DNA from 3 places in the Desulfovibrio oxyclinae DSM 11498 genome. Region 3 is predicted to be linked to each of the others. Evidence: predicted binding sites of a transcription regulator. Region 3 holds the regulator's gene; each other region holds the start of a gene.
The links. Region 3 encodes sigma-54, which starts transcription at its own class of promoters, with help from an activator protein. Its sites were predicted from a motif close to CTGGCACGGNNNNTGCTT; they were not measured.
Positions count from the first base shown of each region.

Region 1: a site for sigma-54 is predicted at 1,670-1,687, ahead of B149_RS0114435 (flagellar hook protein FlgE). Genes of this name have one in related genera too.
Region 2: a site for sigma-54 is predicted at 2,369-2,386, ahead of B149_RS0106950 (PEP-CTERM sorting domain-containing protein). Genes of this name have one in related genera too.

Region 1 is NZ_AQXE01000015.1:22,417-26,557, reverse strand. Features, by position in the region: gene B149_RS0114435 (flagellar hook protein FlgE) at 11-1,597, opposite strand; gene B149_RS17435 (FAD:protein FMN transferase) at 1,845-2,852, shown strand; gene B149_RS17430 (OmpH/Skp family outer membrane protein) at 2,915-3,427, shown strand; gene B149_RS17425 (Hpt domain-containing protein) at 3,500-3,841, opposite strand; gene B149_RS0114415 (glycosyltransferase family 4 protein) at 3,916-4,141, opposite strand, start outside.
Region 2 is NZ_AQXE01000005.1:122,782-126,922, reverse strand. Features, by position in the region: gene cls (cardiolipin synthase) at 1-869, shown strand, start outside; gene B149_RS0106960 (DUF554 domain-containing protein) at 872-1,570, opposite strand; tRNA gene B149_RS0106955 (tRNA-Leu) at 1,672-1,758, shown strand; gene B149_RS0106950 (PEP-CTERM sorting domain-containing protein) at 2,425-3,156, shown strand; gene uvsE (UV DNA damage repair endonuclease UvsE) at 3,258-4,141, shown strand, end outside.
Region 3 is NZ_AQXE01000010.1:99,187-103,327, forward strand. Features, by position in the region: gene rapZ (RNase adapter RapZ) at 1-850, opposite strand, end outside; gene B149_RS0111925 (PTS sugar transporter subunit IIA) at 857-1,306, opposite strand; gene hpf (ribosome hibernation-promoting factor, HPF/YfiA family) at 1,310-1,852, opposite strand; gene rpoN (RNA polymerase factor sigma-54) at 1,892-3,319, opposite strand; gene lptB (LPS export ABC transporter ATP-binding protein) at 3,561-4,141, opposite strand, start outside.

The DNA.
Region 1 (4,141 bases), on a different contig from region 3:
GATTCAAGAGCTATTTCTTGATGTTGATGGTGGTGTTGAGGATGGAGTCCGAGGTGGTGATGACCTTGGTGTTGCTCTGGAAGGAACGCTGGGTCAGGATCATGTCCGCGAACTCCTGCGCCATGTCCGTGTTGGACATCTCCAGCGAGTTCTGATTCGTGGTGCCGAACGCCTCGCTGTCAGGGGTTCCGGTCAGAATCGTGCCCGCATCCTGCGAAGCGGAGAACAGATTGCCCCCCTCGCGCCGCAGGCCGAAATCGTTCTGGAACCGATACAGGGTCAGCTGTGCCAGCCGTTCCGTCTCCCCGTTGGAAAAATTGCCTTCCACGAATCCGTCGCGGCTGATGGAGATATCGCGCAGGTAGCCCTGCGTGTATCCGTCCTGCGTGGCGAACTTGGTTCTTGACCCGTCCGGGAAGGAGCTGGTGTTATTCACGCCCAGAGAGGTGTCGCTCATTTCCGGCAGTGCGGCGGCGTTGTTCCCCACGAAGGCCGCGTTGCTCGCGCCGCCTGACCAGTTCAGGGTCGAGGTGCTCACCCCGAAGTCCAGCCCCACGGTCTGCGCGGCGGTGCTGCCGTTTGACGAAATGAAAGCCACGTCGAACGTTGGGACACCGTTGCTCTGCACCAAACCCATGTCTGCGGGGGCCCAGTTGCTGAGGGTGCCTGCAGCGTCCGCCGTATAGGCGCTCATGTTCACGAGGCTGCCGCCGGGGCCGAAGCTGAGAGTACCCACCGCAAGCAAACCGGCCTGCGAGGTGCCCTGAAAGCCTGCACGCCCGTCCTCGGAAGCCGGAACCGTCACGGCGTATTCCCAGAAAGTGTTGCCGCCGGAAGCATTGGAAACCCCGTTCTCGTTCACGGGATCAAAGGACACCGTAAGCTGATGCGGGTCGCCGTTTTCGTCGTAAACCTTGATGCTGGACGTATAGGGTGCGCGTCCAAGCGGATCCTCGTCCGAAGCATCATAACTGCCGAGCATGGCGAAAAACGGGTTCGAACTGCTGGTAATGGAATCGGGGCTCGTGCGGTCGAGGTTGGTGATCATGGAGACCGAGGAAGTGGCGCGCGGCGGGCTGACCACCGTGCGGATGTTCTGGCCGTCAACCACCACGTCCTCCATGGGCAGTTGTACGCTGCCGATGGCGCCGTTGGCCTGCCCGGTCTCACGGTCCACGCCGTATCCCTGAAGGCGGTATCCGGCCGGGTTCACGAGATATCCTTCACGGTCGAACCGGAAATTTCCGGCACGGGTGTAGAAGACTCCCGAATTGTCCGGGTCGGCCACGCCAAAAAATCCCTTGCCCTGAATGGCGAGGTCGGTGACTTCATTGGAGCTTTCCAGAGCCGACTGTCTGAAGTCCGCAAGCACGGCCGCGACGCCGACGCCCTTGCCCATCTGGCTGGACTCCATCACGCCCCCCGTCGAGCGGTGGCTGCCAGTTGCCATCTGGGAGTACATCAGCGAATTGAAATGGATATCCGCCTTGCGGTACCCGACCGTATTGACGTTGGCGAGGTTGTTGCCGACGACCTGCATGCCGTCGCTGTACGCCTTCACCCCGGTGGCGCCTATATACATTGAACTGAATGCCATGACTTCCTCCTGCGGGCACTCCCCGGTTCCCCAACCGGGCAAAACGTTCCCGATATTCTCCGTGCCAGTATCTAGCAACACTCATGCCATGGGATTGACATTTCATCCCGGCAGGTTATCATCCCGGAGCAATGGGCAAAACGTGCCCCGGCACGAAGAGACCCCCTGAAAACCTCGTCGTCTGGACAAAAACACGCCAGTTGCGTAGTCTGAAAACGATTCTTAACCCCAAGCACGGGAGCAGCGAATGGCCCGCACACTTTCCCGCAGAGACATGATCCGGAGCATTGGCATTCTGGGTCTGACCCTCGGCGCGGGTTCCCTGCCCGTAACGGCATTTGCCGCACCGGGTACGAAACGGCACAGCCGCACGGCACTGCTCATGGGAACATTCGTCACCGTAACGGTGGCCCACGAATCTCCGGACTTTGCCGACGAGGCGGCCGGGAAAGCCTTTGAAGCCATCCGTGGAGAGTTGCCCGTTTTCGACGGGCATGACCGCTCCTCCGCCCTTTCCGTGCTCAACCGCGACGGAAAACTCGCTTCCCCGCCACCGCAGATGGTCTCGCTGATGGAGGCGGCAGCCAACTGGCACCGGGCCACGGGCGGCGCGTTCGACCCGTCCGTCACCCCGCTGGTGACCCTTTTTCGCGAAGCAGCGGCCAGAGGTGTCGAGCCGGATCGCAAGCAGATCACGCAGGCACTTGAGCTGGTGCACGCCGAACGCATCGTCGTTTCCGGCCAGCGTCTGACACTTGGCTGCGACATGGCGGTAACCCTCGACGGCATCGCCAAGGGCGCGCTGGTGGACCGGGCGTCCGAGGTCCTGAGCGACTTCGGTGCATCCACGCATCTCATCAACGCCGGAGGCGACATCCGGGCCAGAACCGACTCCGAGCACCGCTCGTGGCGAGTGGCGGTACAGTCGCCCGACGGCAGCGAGTATCCTGCGGTCACCCGTCTTCGCAACGGCGCAGTGGCCAGCTCCGGCAGCTATGAATCGCTGCGGCCCGAGGCCGGCGGCTTCACCCACCTGCTGGATCCCCGAACCGGCTATCCCTGTCGGACCGCGGCCGGGGTCACCGTCATCGCACGCAACGCGGCCGAAGCCGACGCGCTCTCGACGGCGGTCTATGTCCTCGGCCCCAGAAACGGCCTGCAACTCGTCAAGTCACGCCCCGGCACCGAATGCCTGATTCTCGGCCCCGACGGATCCGAGCTGCGAAGCGCAGGATTCGACAGGGTTGCCATTTGATTCGCCCGGGCGTAGACGGACCATTGAAATCATCAAAAAAACAAACATTGGAGCTTTAGCACATGAAACGTTTCGCATCCGCGCTCTGCGCCCTCGTCCTCCTTCTCGGCCTCACCGCCTGCAACCAGCAGCAGAAGGCCGACAGCCTGAAGATCGGCGTTGTGGACGAGACCGTCGCATTCCAGAGCAACTCCGCCACTTCCGAAGCCATGGCCTACCTGCAGAAGAAGGGCGAAGGCCTTCAGGCGGAAGCACGTGAAGCCTACGAAGCCATGCAGGCTGACGAAAATCAGGAAACCACCGCTCGCTACAAGCAGGCCATGGGCAAGCTGCAGCAGAGCATGGGCAAGGAACAGCAGCGCATCTTCGGCAAGCTCAATGACGCCTTCGTCAAGGAGCTGGAAGCCTACCGTCAGGAAAAGGGCCTCGACATCATCCTGCCCAAGCAGTCCGCGCTGTCCATGTCCCCGGAACTCGACGTGACCGAAGAAGTCACCGAGCGCATGAACAAGGTCCAGATCGACTTCGACGCCATGCCCGAAGCCGAGCAGGACGCCGAAGCCGAATCCAACTAGGTTCGACATCCAGAACGGCAAAGGCCCCCGCACCGACAGGTGCGGGGGCCTTTTTTTGCCGGCATCTCCGCTTTAGATGGAGCCGCGAAAATCCCTCATCTCGCCGATGGCGTCGGCAAATGACGAGTCGAACTGTTCAAATTGTTCGCGCAGATAATCCTCACGCCCCTCCTTGGCAGCCATTTCGATGGACAGAGCCATTTCGGAAAGGCGCGTGGCGCGCACAACGCCGGACATGCCCTTGAGGGAATGGGCGGCCTTGGCGGCCCCATCCATATCCCCAGTCTCCACGGCCTGCGCCAGCGTGTCGCGCCGCTTGGGGCTGTCTTCAAGGTAAGCGTCCAGCAGCTCTGCTGCCAGTTCGCTGTCTCCGCCCAGACTCCCGAGGAAATATTCGGAATCGAAAAACGTCATGCTTCACTCCCTATATGGTGATCGACAGATATGTATCATGACCGCACTCTGCCATGATGTGCAAGGTATAGGTATTATTTCCGCAATTGCTCCAAAAAGGAAATATATTTACTCGTCACGGATTCCAACCCGTAATTCCTTTCCACCCAGGCCCGGGCGGCATCACCCAACTCCGCGCGGGAATCCGGTGACATCAGGGACAGCTCCACCATCGCCCGCGCCAGCGCTTCCGGGTCTGCGGGCGGCACTATCGTTCCGGTATCCCCAATGATTGATGCGGCATCCCCCACATCCGTGGAA
Region 2 (4,141 bases), on a different contig from region 3:
AGTACTGGGACGAGCTGCGGCGCGCCGGAGTACGCGTGCACCCCTTCCTGACCACGCGAGGCAGGGGCAACCGCTTCCAGCTGAATTTCCGCAATCACCGCAAGATCGTGGTGGTGGACGGCCATACGGCCTTTGTGGGCGGACACAACGTCGGAGACGAGTATATCGGGATGCAGCCCTCCATCGGCCGCTGGCGGGACACGCATCTGCGCTGCTCCGGACCGGCGGTGCTCGGGGTGGAACTGAGTTACGCCAAGGACTGGTACTGGGCCACCGGCAAGGTTCTGCATCTCACGTGGGAGCCGCCCGAAAAGCGCGGCGACGCCGAGGTGCTGGCGGTCGGCACCAGCCCGGCGGACGACTGGGAATCGTGTTCGCTCATGTTTGTGCGGGCTATCAACGCGGCCCAGAAACGCATCTGGATCGCCAGCCCGTACTTCGTGCCGGATTCGGCGGTATCCAAGGCGCTTCAGCTCGCGGCCCTGCGCGGCGTGGACGTGCGACTGCTCATCCCGCGCAAGCCTGATCACAAGATCGTCTGGTTGGCGGGCTTCGCGGCGCTCAAAGAGTTGCACATGGATAACATCCGCGTTTACCGCTACCGCGACGGATTTCTGCATCAGAAGGTTTTTCTATGCGACGACTGGCTGGCCGGAGTCGGCACGGCCAATCTGGACAACCGCTCCTTCCGCCTGAACTTCGAAATAACCATGCTGGTGGAGGACAAGAGTTTTTGCGCGGACGTGGAATCCATGTTCCGCAAGGACTTCGAGAACTGCGTCGAGACCGGCCCGGCCGAGTACGATCGCACGCACACCGCCTTCAAAATTCTTGTGAAAGTGGCGCGCCTGCTTTCGCCCATCCTTTAGCGCTACAGCGAGGGGAGCATCCCCGCGACCCACGTCAGGATCGGAACCAGCGCCAGCGACGGCAGCAGGTTCGCTATGCGGATGTCCTTGATTTCCAACAGGATGATGCCGATGCCCGCGATAAGCAGCCCGCCTGTGGCAGAAAGCTGATCGATGATCAGCGGCGAGAGGTAGCTTTCCACGTAGCCGGCGCCGATGGTAATGCCACCCTGATACAGCAACACGGGGATTGCCGAAAAAAGCACGCCGGAGCCGAAGGATGAGGCGAGCGCAATGCTGGCGAACCCGTCCAGAATGGACTTGGTGTAAAGCACGGTCGGATTATTGCGGATGCCTTCCTCAATGGACCCGACGATGGCCAGCGCGCCGATGCAGAAGATGAGAGAAGCCGAAACCAGCCCTTCCGTAAACTTGGGATTGGCCGACCCGATGCGCTTTTTGACGGCGTTTCCGAGACGCTCGAACAGCGTGTCGAGACGCACGAGCTCGCCGATGATGCCGCCGAGCAGGATGCTGAACAGCACCACCAGAATGTTCTGCGCCTTGAAGGCCATCTGGAACCCGATGAGCAGCACGCACAGGCCAAGGCCCTGAAAAACAATGGTTCTGATGCGCTCAGGGAACCTGCTGTGCAGCATGCATCCTATGAGCGACCCGATGACGATGGCCGCGGCGTTGACGACAGATCCGACTGGTATCATTTCACTCTCCTTGCAGGAAGCATGGCTATCACCATGGCGCACGAGAGACAAGCTTATTGACATTTGAGCCGGGGCTCGCCTATGAATACCCACCAATCCATGCCGGGGTGGCGGAATTGGTAGACGCAGCGGACTCAAAATCCGCCGGGCTTCGGCCCTTGAGAGTTCGAGTCTCTCCCTCGGTACCAGAATTATCAAAGGCGGTTGAAGGAATCCTTCAACCGCCTTTTTCTGCGCTAACGCATAAGCTAGCAGCTTTTATAATATCCTCTTCAGTACTTCTTTTACCCCGCAAAGCCTGGCGCTGCCGCTTTTGCGTACCATTCTTCGGCCTTTTTCAGGTCCTTGGAAACACCAACGCCCTGCTCATAAAAAACCAAGCAGTATTGTGACGGAGCATGGCCCGGCATATTCTCTGATATAACTTCATCCTTTTCAAACTCTTACGCCTGTAAAAACACAGGGACACCGTTCAAGATCATGCCCCACGGCATTGCCTGACAAAAAGAATGAAACCAATAGCAATGCGATTGTTCCTTTCATCACCGAAGAACATCTATAAAGAAGAGCTGAAACAGACAAACTCTTCACCACGAAGCTGTTGACCACTAGATATTGAGATAGGATTTTCGACAACCGTCGCTGGAAGCTCCAAGGCAGTTCGTGCTGCAACACCTTCCTTATAAGAGCTTGAATTAAAGACTTTTCCTGTCGAGATCCCTTACACAGCCGACGGCTTTCCTAACATCCGTCAACCAAGTTCAGCATTTTTAATCCGCATTTTCAGCAACTTACACCATGGCACGGGTTTTGATATCGGCCATTCTGTTTTCACAATACAAGGAGGCTATTCCATGAAACGTTTTGTCCTGATGTGCTTCGTTGCCATCTTCACCCTGACGGCTCACGCCGCTAACGCAGAAGTTCTCACTTTTGATGATCCCGATCTTTCCAGCTGGTATACCGACCGCTTCGAGCCTTCGGTTTTTGAAACCGCCGTATTCGACGGGGACAACCGTCTGCACATCGGCATCGACGGCGCCGACCAGCAGGACAACAGCTTTTACAACTACCAAGGCAAAAAGCGCGACTTCAACGTGCCCGTCGGTTCCTATTCCATCAACGCCGATCTTTTCGTGGACTCCGCATGGGGCGACTCCAACGTCGGCATTTGGGGCACCACTTATGACAATTTCGGTGAAGTTTCCGGTTACCCCATCGTGGCATGGCGTTCCGGCAGTGAAATTGATGACGGCTTCTACGCTTTCGACTACATCGTCGGTGGCTGGCTCGACATGGTCGCTCCGAACGACACCGGACGCTGGTACGACATTACCATGAAGTACACCGGCACGAGCATGGACTATTACATCAACGACGCGCTCGCCCTCTCCTTTGCCGACGATACCCAGAACGGACTGCTCGGCAACATCATCCTGAACTCGTACAACTTTGGCGAGTCCTACGATGTCTACTGGGACAACGTTGGCGTAGCTCCGGTTCCCGAGCCCTCCACCTTCCTGCTGATGGGACTGCCCCTGCTCGGCCTCATCGGCTTCAGGAAAAAGCTCTTCCGTCAGGAATAGCACTCTCTGCACCACCAGGGGCGGCCCCGGCCGCCCCTTTCCCTCTCCCCCCTATATCAATTAGCACATGCCACGGGTGAAATTATCTGCTACGGTCAGTCATGATCGAAAGAATCGGTTTTCCCTGCGTCATGCACTCCAGCAAGCGGTCCACCAACCACGGTTTCCGACTGGCCAACCTTTCTCGGGAAAAACTTTCCCGGACCGTCCGAACCAACCTTGATGACATGGAATTCATCCTCGGCTGGATGGATGCCCACCAGATGCGCCTTTTTCGCATCGGCTCATCCCTCGTGCCATTTGCTTCGCACCCTGATATGGATCTGGACTGGCAAACCATGGTCGCGGATCGTCTGGCGAATCTCGGGAAGACCTATCGCAACAAGGATTTTCGGTTTTCTTTACACCCCGGTCAGTACAACGTTCTGAATTCGGAAAACCCCGAAGTGGTGCAGAAGACCGTTGCCGAGCTGGCCTACTCCTGCACGGTGCTGGAGCTCATGGGCCTTGACGCGTCCCATAAGGTTGTTCTGCACGGCGGCTGTCGCTGCGGTGACATGGACAAGGCCGTGGACCGACTGAGCCGGGAAGTGGACAACCTTCCGCAACGCATACGCTCCCGGCTGGTGCTGGAGAACGACGAGCGCATCTTCACGCCGGAACATATCCTGACCGTCAGCCGCAGATGCGGTGTTCCCGCAGTCTTCGACATTCACCACCACCGCTTTCACCCCGGCGAGACGCCGCTGCCCGAACTCATGCCGCAAATCCGTGAAACATGGCGCGAGCCCGACGGCAGGCCCAAGCTGCATCTTTCCTCAAGACGCCCTGACGCACGACACGGCGCTCATGCAGATACGGTGGAAGCCGCCGACGTGCGTGAGCTTTGCGATGCGGCACCGTTCGACTTCGACCTGATGATCGAGGCCAAACACAAGGAAGTAGCCGTGCAGCAGGCCATGCAGGCCGCAAGGGACCACGGCTG
Region 3 (4,141 bases):
CGGAGTATCCGTTGTCCTTCAGATTGGCAAAAAGATTCTCTGCCACTGCCACGGAGCGATGTCTGCCGCCGGTGCACCCGATGGCAATGGTTATTCTGTACCGCCCTTCGTCAGCATAGAGAGGCAGAATGTAGTCAATGAAGTCCCTGAACCGGCCAATGAACTCACTGCCCGGCTCCCTGCCGAGTACGAATTCAGCCACTTCGTCATCCTTGCCGGACCCCGCCTTGAGGTCGGCATCGAAGTAAGGATTGGGCAGAAAGCGCATATCGAACACCAGATCCGCTTCAATCGGCATTCCATACTTGAAACCGAAGGACAACACATGAACACGCATACCGCGGGCGGGTTCCTGTACTGTGGTCCACTTCTCCTGAATGACGCGGCGCAGATCATGCACCGAGTACTGTGTGGAGTCGATGGCCAGCGCAGCCTGCTGGCGGATCGGCGCGAGCAGATCACGTTCCTTTTCCAGAGCCTGTTCCAGGCCGAGGCTGGAACTCTCAAGAGGGTGCGGACGGCGAGTCATGGCGTAACGCGTCACGAGCGTTTCGAGCCGCGCTTCCACGAAAAAGATTTCGACACGGGCACCCATGTTGTCCATGGATTCCAACGCTTCATTCCACTCTTCGAGAAAATCGTCCTGCCGCAGATCGAGTCCAAGCACGAGTCCGCGCTGCCGGGGGTCGTCCTTCTGGCGGAAAAGCTCGGCCAGCTTAGGTGCCATGCTCACCGGCAGTCCGTCCACGCAAAAGAATCCAAGGTCTTCAAAAACCCGGATGGCGGTACTTTTACCCGCGCCCGAAAGACCGGTTACGATGATCACCGTAAAAGCATTGCGTGGAGTCATGGCCTGCTATGCGCTCTTGAGCAGTTTCCAGAGTTCATCCTGCCCTTCCGCTTCCATGAATGCCTTACGGAAGGAATCGTCCTTCAGGAGCCTTGAAATATGCGCAAGAATACGCAGATGCATCCCGGCAACCTGTTCCGGCGCGAGCACGAGAAAGAAAATGTGGCATGGCTTGAAATCGAGCGCCTCGAAATCAAGTCCGTCGCGGCTTCGGCCCGCCACCACCGCAATCTGGTCCAGAGAATCCAGCTTGCCGTGAGGTATGGCCACGCCGTCCCCGATGCCGGTAGTTCCGAGCTCCTCCCGTTCCTTGAGAACGCGCAGAACAAGGTCGGAATCCATTTCCGGGAAGCGTTCCTGCAGTGGAACGACAAGCTCTCCGAGGGCCCCGGCCTTGTCGGCCGAGGCCATGTCGGAGAGAATCAGGTCCTTATCAAGGTAATCACCAAGTTTCATTGATCAGAATCCGGGATCGATGAGGCCGAAGTCTCCGTTGTCGCGCTTGTAGATGACGTTGACGCCCTCGGTTTCGCTATTTCTGAAGACGAGAAACTCATGATCCATGGTGTCGAGCTGCATGGCAGCTTCGTCCACGGACATGGGCTTGGGCACATAGCTGTCCGTCCCCACGATGGTGGGTTCGGCGCGACGGTCATCACCGTAGTTCAGGTAGTTCATGCGAACTTCCCGCTCCTGGCGGACCTTTCTGGTCTTGCCCTTCATCTTCTCACGCTGCTTGCGAAGCTGCGCCTCAAGCTTGTCCAGCACCAGATCAATGGTGGCGTACATGTCCTCTGAGGCTTCGATAGCCGTCAGATGCACGGTGTCCGCATCCAGGATAACGTCCGCCTTGTGACGGAGCTTCTCCACCATGAGGTTCACCTGAAGATCCGCATTGTCGGTGTCCTTGAAGAACTTGCCGAGCTTGGCGAAGCGCTTGTTGGCGTAATCCCGCAGATGCTGAGACGGATCGAAGTTCTTGAAGGTGAAGCTGACATTCATGGTATACCCTCCTGGTTATTGGGTAATGACAAGCCTTTACTAAAAATAGCTCTTGCGCTTGGACGATGATGGAATCCCCATGGCGGACCGGTACTTTGCCACGGTCCTGCGGGCGATGTTCACATCCAAACGCTCCTTGAGTATCTCGCCGATCTTTTCGTCGCTGAGCGGTTTTTTCGGCTCCTCCTCGCTTATGAGTTTTTTTATGAGCGCCTTGACGCTTTCCGACCCGACCTGCGAACCGTCGCCGAGGTCGAGAGCACTGTTGAAAAAGAATTTGAGCTCGAAAATACCGTGCGGAGTGGACACGTACTTGCTCGTGGTGATGCGGCTGACCGTGGACTCATGCATGTTGATGTCCTCGGCCACTTCCTTGAGGATCAGCGGCTTGAGCTTGGTCACGCCCTCCTCGAAGAACTCGCGCTGGAACTTCACAATGCTCTCCATGACCTTGTAGAGCGTGCGCTGACGCTGATACAGACTCTTCATCAGCCACGCGGCGGAGCTCATCTTGTCACGGAAATATTCCTTGTCCAGGTCCGCCCTGCCCTGCACCGTATCGGCGAGGAACTGGTTCATCTGCAGACGCGGCAGACCATCCTCGTTGAGCACGATCACAAAGTCGTCCCCGTAGCTGTATACATACACGTCGGGGCTGACGTAATGCGGCTCCGTACTGGAAAAATTGGCTCCGGGCATAGGGTCGAGCTTCTGAAGCTCTTCAAGGTACCCCTTGAGCTCTTCCAGAGAAATCTTGAACTTGCGGGCCAGCGGCTTGAAGCGGTTCTTTTCGATGTCTTCAAGGTGCTCGGTGACTATCGAAACGAGGATGGGATCGTCGATGCCAAGCATCTCCATCTGGACGAGCAGACATTCCCGCGGCGTACGGGATGCAACTCCCACCGGATCAAGGCGCTGAATGCGCTTGACGACCGACTCGACAAGCTCCCCATCAACACCGGGAATCATCTCGCAAAGCTCTTCCATGCTGGCATGAAGATAGCCGTTGGAGTCGAGATTGCCTATGATAACGTCAGTGATTGCGACTTCCTGATCCGTGAAGTCGGAGAGACGGATCTGCCAGCCGAGGTGCCCTTCAAGGGATGGCTTGGAGGCAAGACGGGCTTCGAACGTCAGGCCCTCTTCAGGGGACTCGTACTCACGAACCTGCGACTGCTTGGACGAGCTTGAGAATTCTCCCATGTAGTTGTCCCAGTCCGCATCGCGCATGACGGATTCATCGGTGCCCTCACCCGCTTCCTTGAGCGTGTCGGACTCCTTTTCGGGCGCCTCCTGAACCGCCTCGTTCTCGGACTCCTCCAGGAACGGGTTTTCAAGAAGCTCCTGCTGAACCGTTTCAACCAGCTCAAGGCGCGACATCTGCAGCAGCTTGATTGCCTGCTGCAACTGTGGCGTCATGACCAGCTGCTGCGTCAGCTTGAGTTGTTGCCTGAGTTCAAGCCCCATACGGTTTCTCTATTCGTGCGGGCGTCCCACCCGGTTCTCGACATAAATTGGTCATTTGATTCGGGCACACAGCCCGAATCTCTTGTGTAAGAGTATGCCACATGCTTTCGGCTACCGCAAGAAAGACCGGATAACCAACCGCAAATGTTGATTTTACATACGCAATACAATGAGCATGAAAAAACTGTACCAACCTTCCGGGCGACTGTAAACGACCAAAGGGTGGAACTCTTGAAAAAAGCTAGAGCGAGAAGTCTTCGCCCAGATAAATCTGGCGGGCCCGAGAGCTCTGGACGATGTCGGCGGGGGTGCCGTCGAGGATGATGGTGCCCTCGTACACGAGGTAGGCACGGTCGCAGATATTCAGGGTCTCCCGGACGTTGTGGTCGGAGATGAGAATACCGATACCCATGCTCTTGAGCACGGAGATGATCTCCTGAATGTCGATGACCGCGATGGGGTCGATGCCGGCGAACGGTTCGTCGAGCAGAATGAAGTCCGGGCTCATGATGAGCGCGCGGGCGATCTCAAGCCTTCTCCGTTCGCCGCCGGAAAGGTACATGGATGCCTGATCGGCCAGCTTGGTAATGGAAAACATATCCATGAGCTCGTCTGCACGCTCGCGCTGCTGGCGAGGCGTCATGTCGGTCTGCTCAAGGATTATCTGGAGGTTCTGGCGAACCGTCAGTTTGCGGAAGATGGAACTTTCCTGCGGCAGATAGCTCACGCCCAGACGGGCCCGTTCGTGCAACGGCAGGTCGGTGATATTTCTGCCGTTGAGATAAACGTCACCGGAGTACGGTTTGACGATCCCGGCCAGCA